Regions from separate parts of the Streptomyces sp. NPDC006512 genome, predicted to be linked through region 1. Evidence: riboswitches for the same ligand, from Rfam matches in the RefSeq annotation. Region 1 holds a riboswitch; the other holds the start of a gene.

Region 1 (4,034 bases):
AGGCCCGGTTGTAGGCGGCGTACGACTGCCACTGCCGCCGGAACTCCGCGTCGAAGGCCGGCTCGCGCGGGACGTCGTACAGGTGGTGGTGGGTGAACCAGAGCACCGAGTTGGCGATGCCGTTGTACGCGTCGTCGTACACCCCCGGATCGATGTCGAGCATCCGCACGCCCGGCTCGGACACGCCCCGGCGGACCGCCTCCCGGTCGGCGTCGGACAGGGCCGCGCAGATCCACAGGGCCTCCGGCTGCCGCGCGAGGGCCGCGGAGAGGCCGGAGACGAGACCGCCCCCGCCGCGCCGGGTACTGAGCGTGCCGTCCTGTTCGAGGGCGTACGAGAGCGGGCCGCGGTTCGCGGCGACGAGTACCTGAGAAGCCTGAGAAGCCATGCGGCCAACCTAGCCAGGCCCGCCCCCGGTCAAACGCGTGTACGCCGAGCGCGGCGAGGATCATTCCCGGCCCGGACCCCCGGTCAGGCCACGCGGCGCCCCGCGTACTCCTTGATCTCCACCATCGGCGGCCGCTCCTCGGTGTCCACCGGATAGGTGCGCGGAACGAACCCGTCCGGCCCCCGCTCGAACTGCGTCAGCTCCGGCCGCACGAGGTGCCCGCGCGAGAGCCGCAGCTGCGCCGTGCGGTAGATCGCGGCGGCCATCCGGCCCAGTGCCTGCCCGTCCTGGTGCCGGTGCAGCCGGACCCCGACGTCGACCTGGGCCAGCGCGTCCAGCCCGACCGTGTGCAGCGCGTCCACGAGCAGCCCCAGCTCCACCCCGTACCCGACGGGGAACGGCAGCCGCTCCAGCAGGGAGCGCCGTACGGCGTACTCGCCGCCCAGCGGCTGCACGAAGCCGGCCAGCTGCGGCCAGTGCAGGTTGAGGAGGGGCCGCGCGACCAGCTCGGTGACCCGGCCGCCCTGGCCGGGGGCGTCCCCCAGCGGGCGGTCGTACATCGCCTTGACGAACTGGACCTGCGGATCGGTGAGCAGCGGGCCCACGATCCCGGACACGAACGCCGCCGAGAAGTCCCGCAGGTCGGCGTCCACGAAGCAGACGACCTCGCCGCTCGTGGCGAGCAGCGAGCGCCACAGCACCTCGCCCTTGCCGGGCAGCGCGGGCAGCCGCGGCAGGATGTCGTCGCGGTGCACCACCCGGGCGCCGGCCTCGGCCGCGACCTTCGCCGTACGGTCCGTCGAGCCGGAATCGATCACCACGAGCTCGTCGACGAGGGGGATCGGCGGGCCCTCGATCAGGTCGCGCCGGATCACCTCGACGATCCGCCCGACGGTGGCCTCCTCGTCGAGGGCGGGCAGCACCACGCTGACCGTCGTGCCCGCCGCCCGTTTCCGGTCGAGCAGCTGGTCGAGCGGTCGGTCGGCTGCGGACCAGGAGCGGGCGGCCAGCCAGCGCTCCACCTCTTCCAGCACTCTCGGGACTCCCTGCTTCATCGGTGGTTTGGACCGAAAAGTGATCCATCTCGCGGTTCGGACGGCTGTCTCAACCACCCGGACCTTCGGTTACAGTCTTGAACAACGCGAAGGACCACCGCATGCCGGGGGTCCCGCGTACAAACGCCCGGACGCGCCCTGCGCGCCGCCCGGTGCCATACCGCTCATCCAGAGGGGCAGAGGGATACGGCCCGTTGAAGCCCCGGCAACCCTCCAGTCGGTTCTCGCGATGCGTCTGAGACGCACTCCCGCGGGGTCCCCGGCTAGGGAAGGTGCCAATTCCGTCTCATGGCGAAGTGCGCCATGGGGAAGATGAGGAGAAAGGGCCTCGCCATCATGGCTGCACAGACCGTCGCCACCTCTGCCGACCTGGATTCCGTGGATCTCGGACCCGCCACCGGCCTTTCCTGCCGCGAGTGCGGTACCCGCTTCGAGCTCGGTCCCATTTTCGCCTGCGCCGAGTGTTTCGGACCGCTGGAAGTCGCCTACGAGCTGCCCCTCGGGAACCCCGAGGCCCTGCGCGCCGCGATCGAGGCCGGCCCCGACAACATCTGGCGTTACGCCCCGCTGCTGCCCGTCCCGGCGGACGTGGCCTCCAAGCCCAGCCTGAACCCGGGCTTCACCAAGCTCGTGGACGCCGCGAACCTGGCCAAGGAGCTCGGCGTCACCGGCAAGCTGTACGTCAAGGACGACTCCGGCAACCCGACGCACTCCTTCAAGGACCGTGTCGTGGCCATCGCCGTCGAGGCCGCCCGCGCCTTCGGCTTCACCACCCTGTCCTGCTCCTCCACGGGCAACCTGGCCGGCGCCGTCGGCGCCGCGGCCGCCCGCGCCGGCTTCCGCTCCTGCGTGTTCATCCCGCACGACCTGGAGCAGGGCAAGGTCGTCATGGCCGGTGTCTACGGTGGCGACCTGGTCGGCATCGAGGGCAACTACGACGACGTCAACCGGTTCTGCTCCGAGCTCATCGGCGACCCGCTGGGCGAGGGCTGGGGCTTCGTCAACGTCAACCTGCGGCCGTACTACGGCGAGGGCTCCAAGACCCTCGCCTACGAGATCTGCGAGCAGCTCGGCTGGCGGCTGCCCGACCAGATCGTCATCCCGATCGCGTCCGGCTCCCAGCTGACGAAGATCGACAAGGGTCTCCAGGAGCTGATCAAGCTCGGTCTCGTCGAGGACAAGCCGTACAAGATCTTCGGCGCCCAGGCCGAGGGCTGTTCCCCGGTGTCCACCGCCTTCAAGGCCGGGCACGAGGTGGTCCGCCCGCAGAAGCCGAACACCATCGCCAAGTCCCTGGCGATCGGCAACCCGGCGGACGGCCCGTACGTCCTGGACATCGCCCGGCGCACCGGCGGCTACGTCGAGGACGTCAACGACGAGCAGGTCGTCGAGGCCATCAAGCTCCTCGCCCAGACCGAGGGCATCTTCGCCGAGACCGCGGGCGGCGTGACCGTCGGCGTCACGAAGAAGCTGATCGAGAACGGGCAGCTGGACCCGGCGCTGACCACCGTGGTCCTGAACACCGGCGACGGCCTCAAGACCCTGGAGGCGGTGGCCGCCGACAGCGGCCAGACCGCCACGATCCGCCCGAGCCTGGACGCCTTCCGCGCCGCCAACCTCGCCTGACCTCCACCACGACACCCGGAAAGGCGGTAGCGCCATGAGCGTCAACGTCCGCATCCCCACCATCCTGCGCACCTACACCGGCGGCGTGGCCGAGGTCCCGGCCGAGGGCGCGACCCTGGCCGAGGTCATCGACTCCCTGGAGAAGAACCACCCGGGCATCGCCGCGCGCGTCCTGGACGACCAGGGCAAGCTGCGCCGCTTCGTGAACGTCTACGTCAACGACGACGACGTGCGCTTCGAGGGCGGCCTGCAGACGGCGACGCCCGACGGTGCCGGCGTCTCGATCATTCCGGCCGTCGCCGGGGGCTGATCCCCGCCGGACCGCGCCCTTCCGGGGTGACCGCTTTTCCGAATTGCCCCCTCCGCCAATAAGCGGAGGGGGCAATTCTGCTTGATTGGTCGCGGTAGAGTTGGGGAAGTCCCCTCCGCTGGTCTTGCCCGCCGCATATGAGCGGGTCGCGAGAGGGTTGACATTGAGTCAACATGTGCGCGCGCTTTGGGGCTTTGGCGTGGATTGTCAGGCCCGAGTTGCCCTGGAATATGCCAAATTTTCACTCTATTTCAATGTTTCCGCGTGTCCAGAATTCTCGTCGGATTGACCTGTTGCAGACAGCAGCGGTGCGGATACATTCAGCCCCGGTCGAGGCGTTCCGGCGCAAGTTCTGACCCGGGTCCGCGAAGTGCGGATCTGCGCAAGGGCCAGTAATAGGGGAGTTAGGCATGGCTCAGGGCACCGTCAAGTGGTTCAACGCGGAGAAGGGCTACGGCTTCATCGCGGTCGACGGTGGCGCGGATGTGTTCGTCCACTACAGCGCCATCCAGATGGACGGGTACCGCACCCTTGAAGAGGGTCAGCGGGTCGAGTTCGAGATCTCGCAGGGCCAGAAGGGCCCGCAGGCGGACATGGTCAAGCTCGCGGCCGGCTGAGTCCAAGCGCGATCGACCACCGACGCACTCACGCAGGA
Region 2 (4,034 bases), on a different contig from region 1:
GGCCACCGAGAAGCTGCGCGCGAAGCTCAGCAAGGGCTTCTACGCCGAGGGCAACCAGATTCCGAAGCCCACGGTCGAGGAGTACAAGGAGATCCAGAGCGGCCACGGCCACCACTGATCTCCGGCATGACCGCTTGAGGGATTGATTTCGGTCAATCCTGGTGTCGCCACGGCGAGAGCCCCGTCCAGTGTCTGGACGGGGCTCTTTGCCGTCTCCGGGGCTGGATAGGCTGGTCTCCTTCCCATTCCCCCGTGGTATCCCGATGAGCAGCAGGAGCGGACCATGAACGTTGTGACCCCGGCAGGCGGCGACAGCGTGGCGGCCCGTGGCTGGCCGGGCGTCCTCGACGCCCTGCTGACCGGCCGGAACCTCGGTGCGGACGACACCGCCTGGGCGATGGAACGGATCATGCGGGGCGAGGCCACCGACGCGCAGATCGCCGGCTTCGTGGTCGCGCTGCGGGCCAAGGGGGAGACCGTCGCGGAGATCAACGGCATGGTGCGCGCCATGTACGAACACGCCAACCTGATCGAGGTGGCGGGCCGGGCGGTGGACATCGTCGGCACCGGCGGCGACGGCGCCAAGACGGTCAACATCTCGACCATGTCGGCGATCGTGGTGGCCGGCACGGGCGCGAAGGTCGTCAAGCACGGCAACCGGGCGGCGTCCTCCGCGAGCGGTTCCTCCGACGTGCTGGAGAAGCTCGGCGTCAACCTCGACCTCACCCCCGCCCGGGTGGTGGAGGTCGTCGAGGAGGCCGGGATCACCCTCTGCTTCGCGGTGAAGTTCCACCCGGCGCTGCGGCACGTGGCGGCCGCCCGCAAGGAGCTGGGCATCCGGACGACCTTCAACTTCCTAGGTCCCCTGACCAACCCGGCCAAGGTGCGGGCCCAGGCGACGGGCGTGGCCGATCCGCGGGTGGCCCCCATCATGGCGGGGGTGCTGGCCGAGCGGGGCTCGTCCGCGCTGGTGTTCCGCGGCGACGACGGCCTCGACGAGCTGACCACCACGGCCACCTCGCGCGTGTGGTGGGTCCGGGACGGTTCGGTGACCGAGTCGACGTTCGACCCGCGCGACATCGGAATCCCGCTCGTCGACGTGTCGCAGCTGCGGGGCGAGGACGCCTCGTACAACGCCGATGTGGCCCGCCGGCTGCTGGCGGGCGAGAGCGGCCCCGTCCGTGACGCCGTACTGCTGAACTCGGCCGCCGCCCTGGTCGCGCTGGACCCGGGGACGGGCTCCCTGGAGGAGCAGCTCGCGGCCGGCGTGACCCGGGCGGCCGAGTCCATCGACTCGGGTGCGGCGCGGGCCGCCCTGGACCGCTGGGTGGCCGCCAGCAACGCCTGAGCCCCACCCGTTTCGGCCAAGACCCCGGTCCGCATCGTGGACCGGGGTCTTGCGCACGGGAGATCGTGTGGCAGGATTCTGCCCAGGTCACGAGTGACAGCGTTTAGGCCCCGGCTTGCTGTCCGGCAACCCTCCTTCCGTGGCGGGGTGCCCCGGGTGATGACCAGGCCGTAGGCAGCGAGGTCTACGGCAAGCGCGGATCCCTCGACACCAGGGGTCCTGGTCTCTCGAGGAGCGTTTTCCGTGAGCAAGCGAATGCGATAGGGCGACTCCGCCCCCACTTCACCCCTCGGACCGGGTCCGCTTCCGTGCGCCCCGCGTCACTCCGAGGGCTTTCCCGTACCCCGGACGGCCGCAGAGCCGTACCCGCGTACGGGCACACCGAAGCCATTCAGCCCTGCCTGCCGGGAGATACCGCCATGTCCGCATCCCTGAACACCGCCGCCACCGACGCCACCGACGCCGCCACCGCCGGGGGCCCCGCCTGTGCCGAGCCGCTGGCCGTGCTCGGCCGGGACGTCACCGTCCCGCTCGTGACCGGCGGTGAGGTCACCTACGCCGCCCTGGACTACGCGGCCAGCGCCCCCGCGCTCCAGCGGGTCTGGGACGACGTGGCCGCGTACGCCCCGTACTACGGCAGCGTCCACCGCGGCGCCGGCTACCTCTCGCAGCTGTCCACGGACCTCTTCGAGCAGAGCCGGGTCACGGTCGCCGAGTTCCTCGACTGCCGGCCCTCGGACCAGGTGGTCTTCACCCGGTCCACCACCGACTCCCTCAACCTGCTCGCCGCGGTCCTCCCGGCCGGCTGCCAGGTCTTCGTCTTCGAGACCGAGCACCACGCCTCGCTGCTGCCCTGGACGGACGCGCGGGTCACCTACCTCAACGCCCCCCGCACCCCCGGCGAGGCCGTCGCCACCCTGGAGCGGGCCCTGGCCGACCGCGACCCGTACGGTCCCGCGCTGGTCTGCGTCACCGGCGCGTCCAACGTCACCGGTGAGCTGTGGCCCGTGAAGGAGCTCGCCGCCGCCGCGCACGCCCACGGTGCGCGGATCGTGCTCGACGCCGCCCAGCTGGCCCCGCACCACCCCGTCTCCGTCCGCGACCTGGACGTGGACTGGGTCGCCTTCTCCGGCCACAAGCTCTACGCCCCCTTCGGCTCGGGCGTACTCGCCGGCCGCGCGGACTGGCTCCAGGAGGCCGACCCGTACCTGGCCGGCGGAGGCGCCTCCCGCAAGGTGGCCCGCCGCGAGGACGGCGGCGTCGACGTCGAGTGGCACACCACCGCCGCCCGCCACGAGGCCGGCTCCCCGAACGTCATCGGTGTCTACTCCATCGCCTCCGCCTGCAAGGCCCTCACCGAGGCGGGCTTCGACGGTCTCGTCGCCCGGGAGCGCCACCTCATCGCCAGGGTCCGCGAGGGCCTGGCCGAGGTCCCGGCGGTCCGCGTCCTGTCCCTCTTCGGGGACGACGCCCCGCGCGTCGGCGTCATCTCGTTCGTGGTCGACGGCTGGAACAGTTCGCACTTCGCCGCCGCCCTGTCCGCCGAGTACGGCATCGGGGTGCGCGACGGACTCTTCTGCGCCCACCCGCTGGTGCGCACGCTGCTGGGCAGCGAGCCGCAGGAGCCGGGGGAATGCGGTGCCCCCGAGGCGGCGCCGGGGGAGCGTTCGCTGAACGCCATCCGCGTCAGCTTCGGCGCCGGCACCCCCGACGAGCACGTGGAGCGCTTCGTCCGCGCGGTGCGGGAACTCGTCGCGGACGGCGCCAAGTGGCAGTACCGCACCGAAGAGGGCCGCTGCGTCCCGGCCGTCTGACGGCCGGCACCAGCGGCCGGCGGGCGCTACGCGTCGAGGCCGATCGCGAACGCCGCTTCCAGGTCGTGCTGGGAGTAGGTGCGGAACGCGACGTGGGTGTCCGTCGCCTCGACGCCCGGGATCTTGCTGATGCGGCCCGGGATGATGTCCGCGAGGTTCTCGTGGCGGGCCACGCGGACCAGCGCGATCAGGTCGTACGTTCCCGTGACGGAGTAGACCTCGCTGACGCTGTCCAGCTGCGCGATGGACTCGGCGATCTCGGGGATGCGGTCCACGCTGGTCTTGATGAGCACGATCGCGGTGATCACGGTTGGCTGTCTCCCTCGCCGGCAGTCACTGGTCGCCTCACTCTAGTCGTACGCCGATAACGGGCCCACGCGTAGAGGAAGCCGAGCGAGAAGCCCACCACGTGGGCCAGGTAGGCGACTCCGGGGCCGCTCCCCGCGCGGTGCGCCGCCAGCCACTGGAGCCCGAACCAGAAGAGCAGCACGATCCACGCGGGGAAGCGCAGCGGCAGGAACAGCAGGAACGGGAACAGGCTCGTCACCCGGGCCTGCGGGAACAGGCACAGGAAGGCGCCCAGGACCGCCGAGATCGCGCCGGACGCCCCGACCAGGGTCTGGTCCGAGGACGCGTTGGCCGCCGCGTACGCGGCCAGGGCGAGGTATCCCGTGCAGACGTAGAAGACGAGGAAGGCCGCGCGGCCCATCCGCTCCTCCGTCATCGCCCCGAACACGTAGAGGAACAGCATGTTCCCCAGCAGGTGCAGCCAGCTGCCGTGGACGAAGAGCGCCGTCAGCGGGGTGAACAGGGGCCGTCCCGCCCCGGAGAAGAGCTCGTCCGGGACCACGCCCCAGTGCCGGAAGTACGCC

What was found. Region 1 has a riboswitch for S-adenosylmethionine ahead of thrC (threonine synthase). Riboswitches for the same ligand answer to the same signal wherever they lie in the genome.
Region 2: it holds a riboswitch for S-adenosylmethionine, as region 1 does, so the genes downstream of both, ABZZ17_RS25165 (aminotransferase class V-fold PLP-dependent enzyme) here and thrC (threonine synthase) in region 1, are expected to answer to the same signal.

What each region holds. Positions count from the first base shown of each region.
Region 1 covers NZ_JBEXPG010000018.1:116,928-120,961, reverse strand. Annotated here, with positions in the region: gene ABZZ17_RS15205 (trehalose-6-phosphate synthase) at 1-388, opposite strand, end outside; gene ABZZ17_RS15200 (glucosyl-3-phosphoglycerate synthase) at 472-1,422, opposite strand; SAM riboswitch class I at 1,605-1,762, shown strand; gene thrC (threonine synthase) at 1,780-3,069, shown strand; gene ABZZ17_RS15190 (ubiquitin-like small modifier protein 1) at 3,104-3,379, shown strand; gene ABZZ17_RS15185 (cold-shock protein) at 3,790-3,996, shown strand.
Region 2 covers NZ_JBEXPG010000038.1:12,436-16,469, forward strand. Annotated here, with positions in the region: gene ABZZ17_RS25155 (ubiquinol-cytochrome c reductase cytochrome b subunit) at 1-118, shown strand, start outside; gene trpD (anthranilate phosphoribosyltransferase) at 284-1,348, shown strand; SAM riboswitch class IV at 1,434-1,550, shown strand; gene ABZZ17_RS25165 (aminotransferase class V-fold PLP-dependent enzyme) at 1,768-3,162, shown strand; gene ABZZ17_RS25170 (Lrp/AsnC ligand binding domain-containing protein) at 3,189-3,470, opposite strand; gene ABZZ17_RS25175 (rhomboid family intramembrane serine protease) at 3,467-4,034, opposite strand, start outside.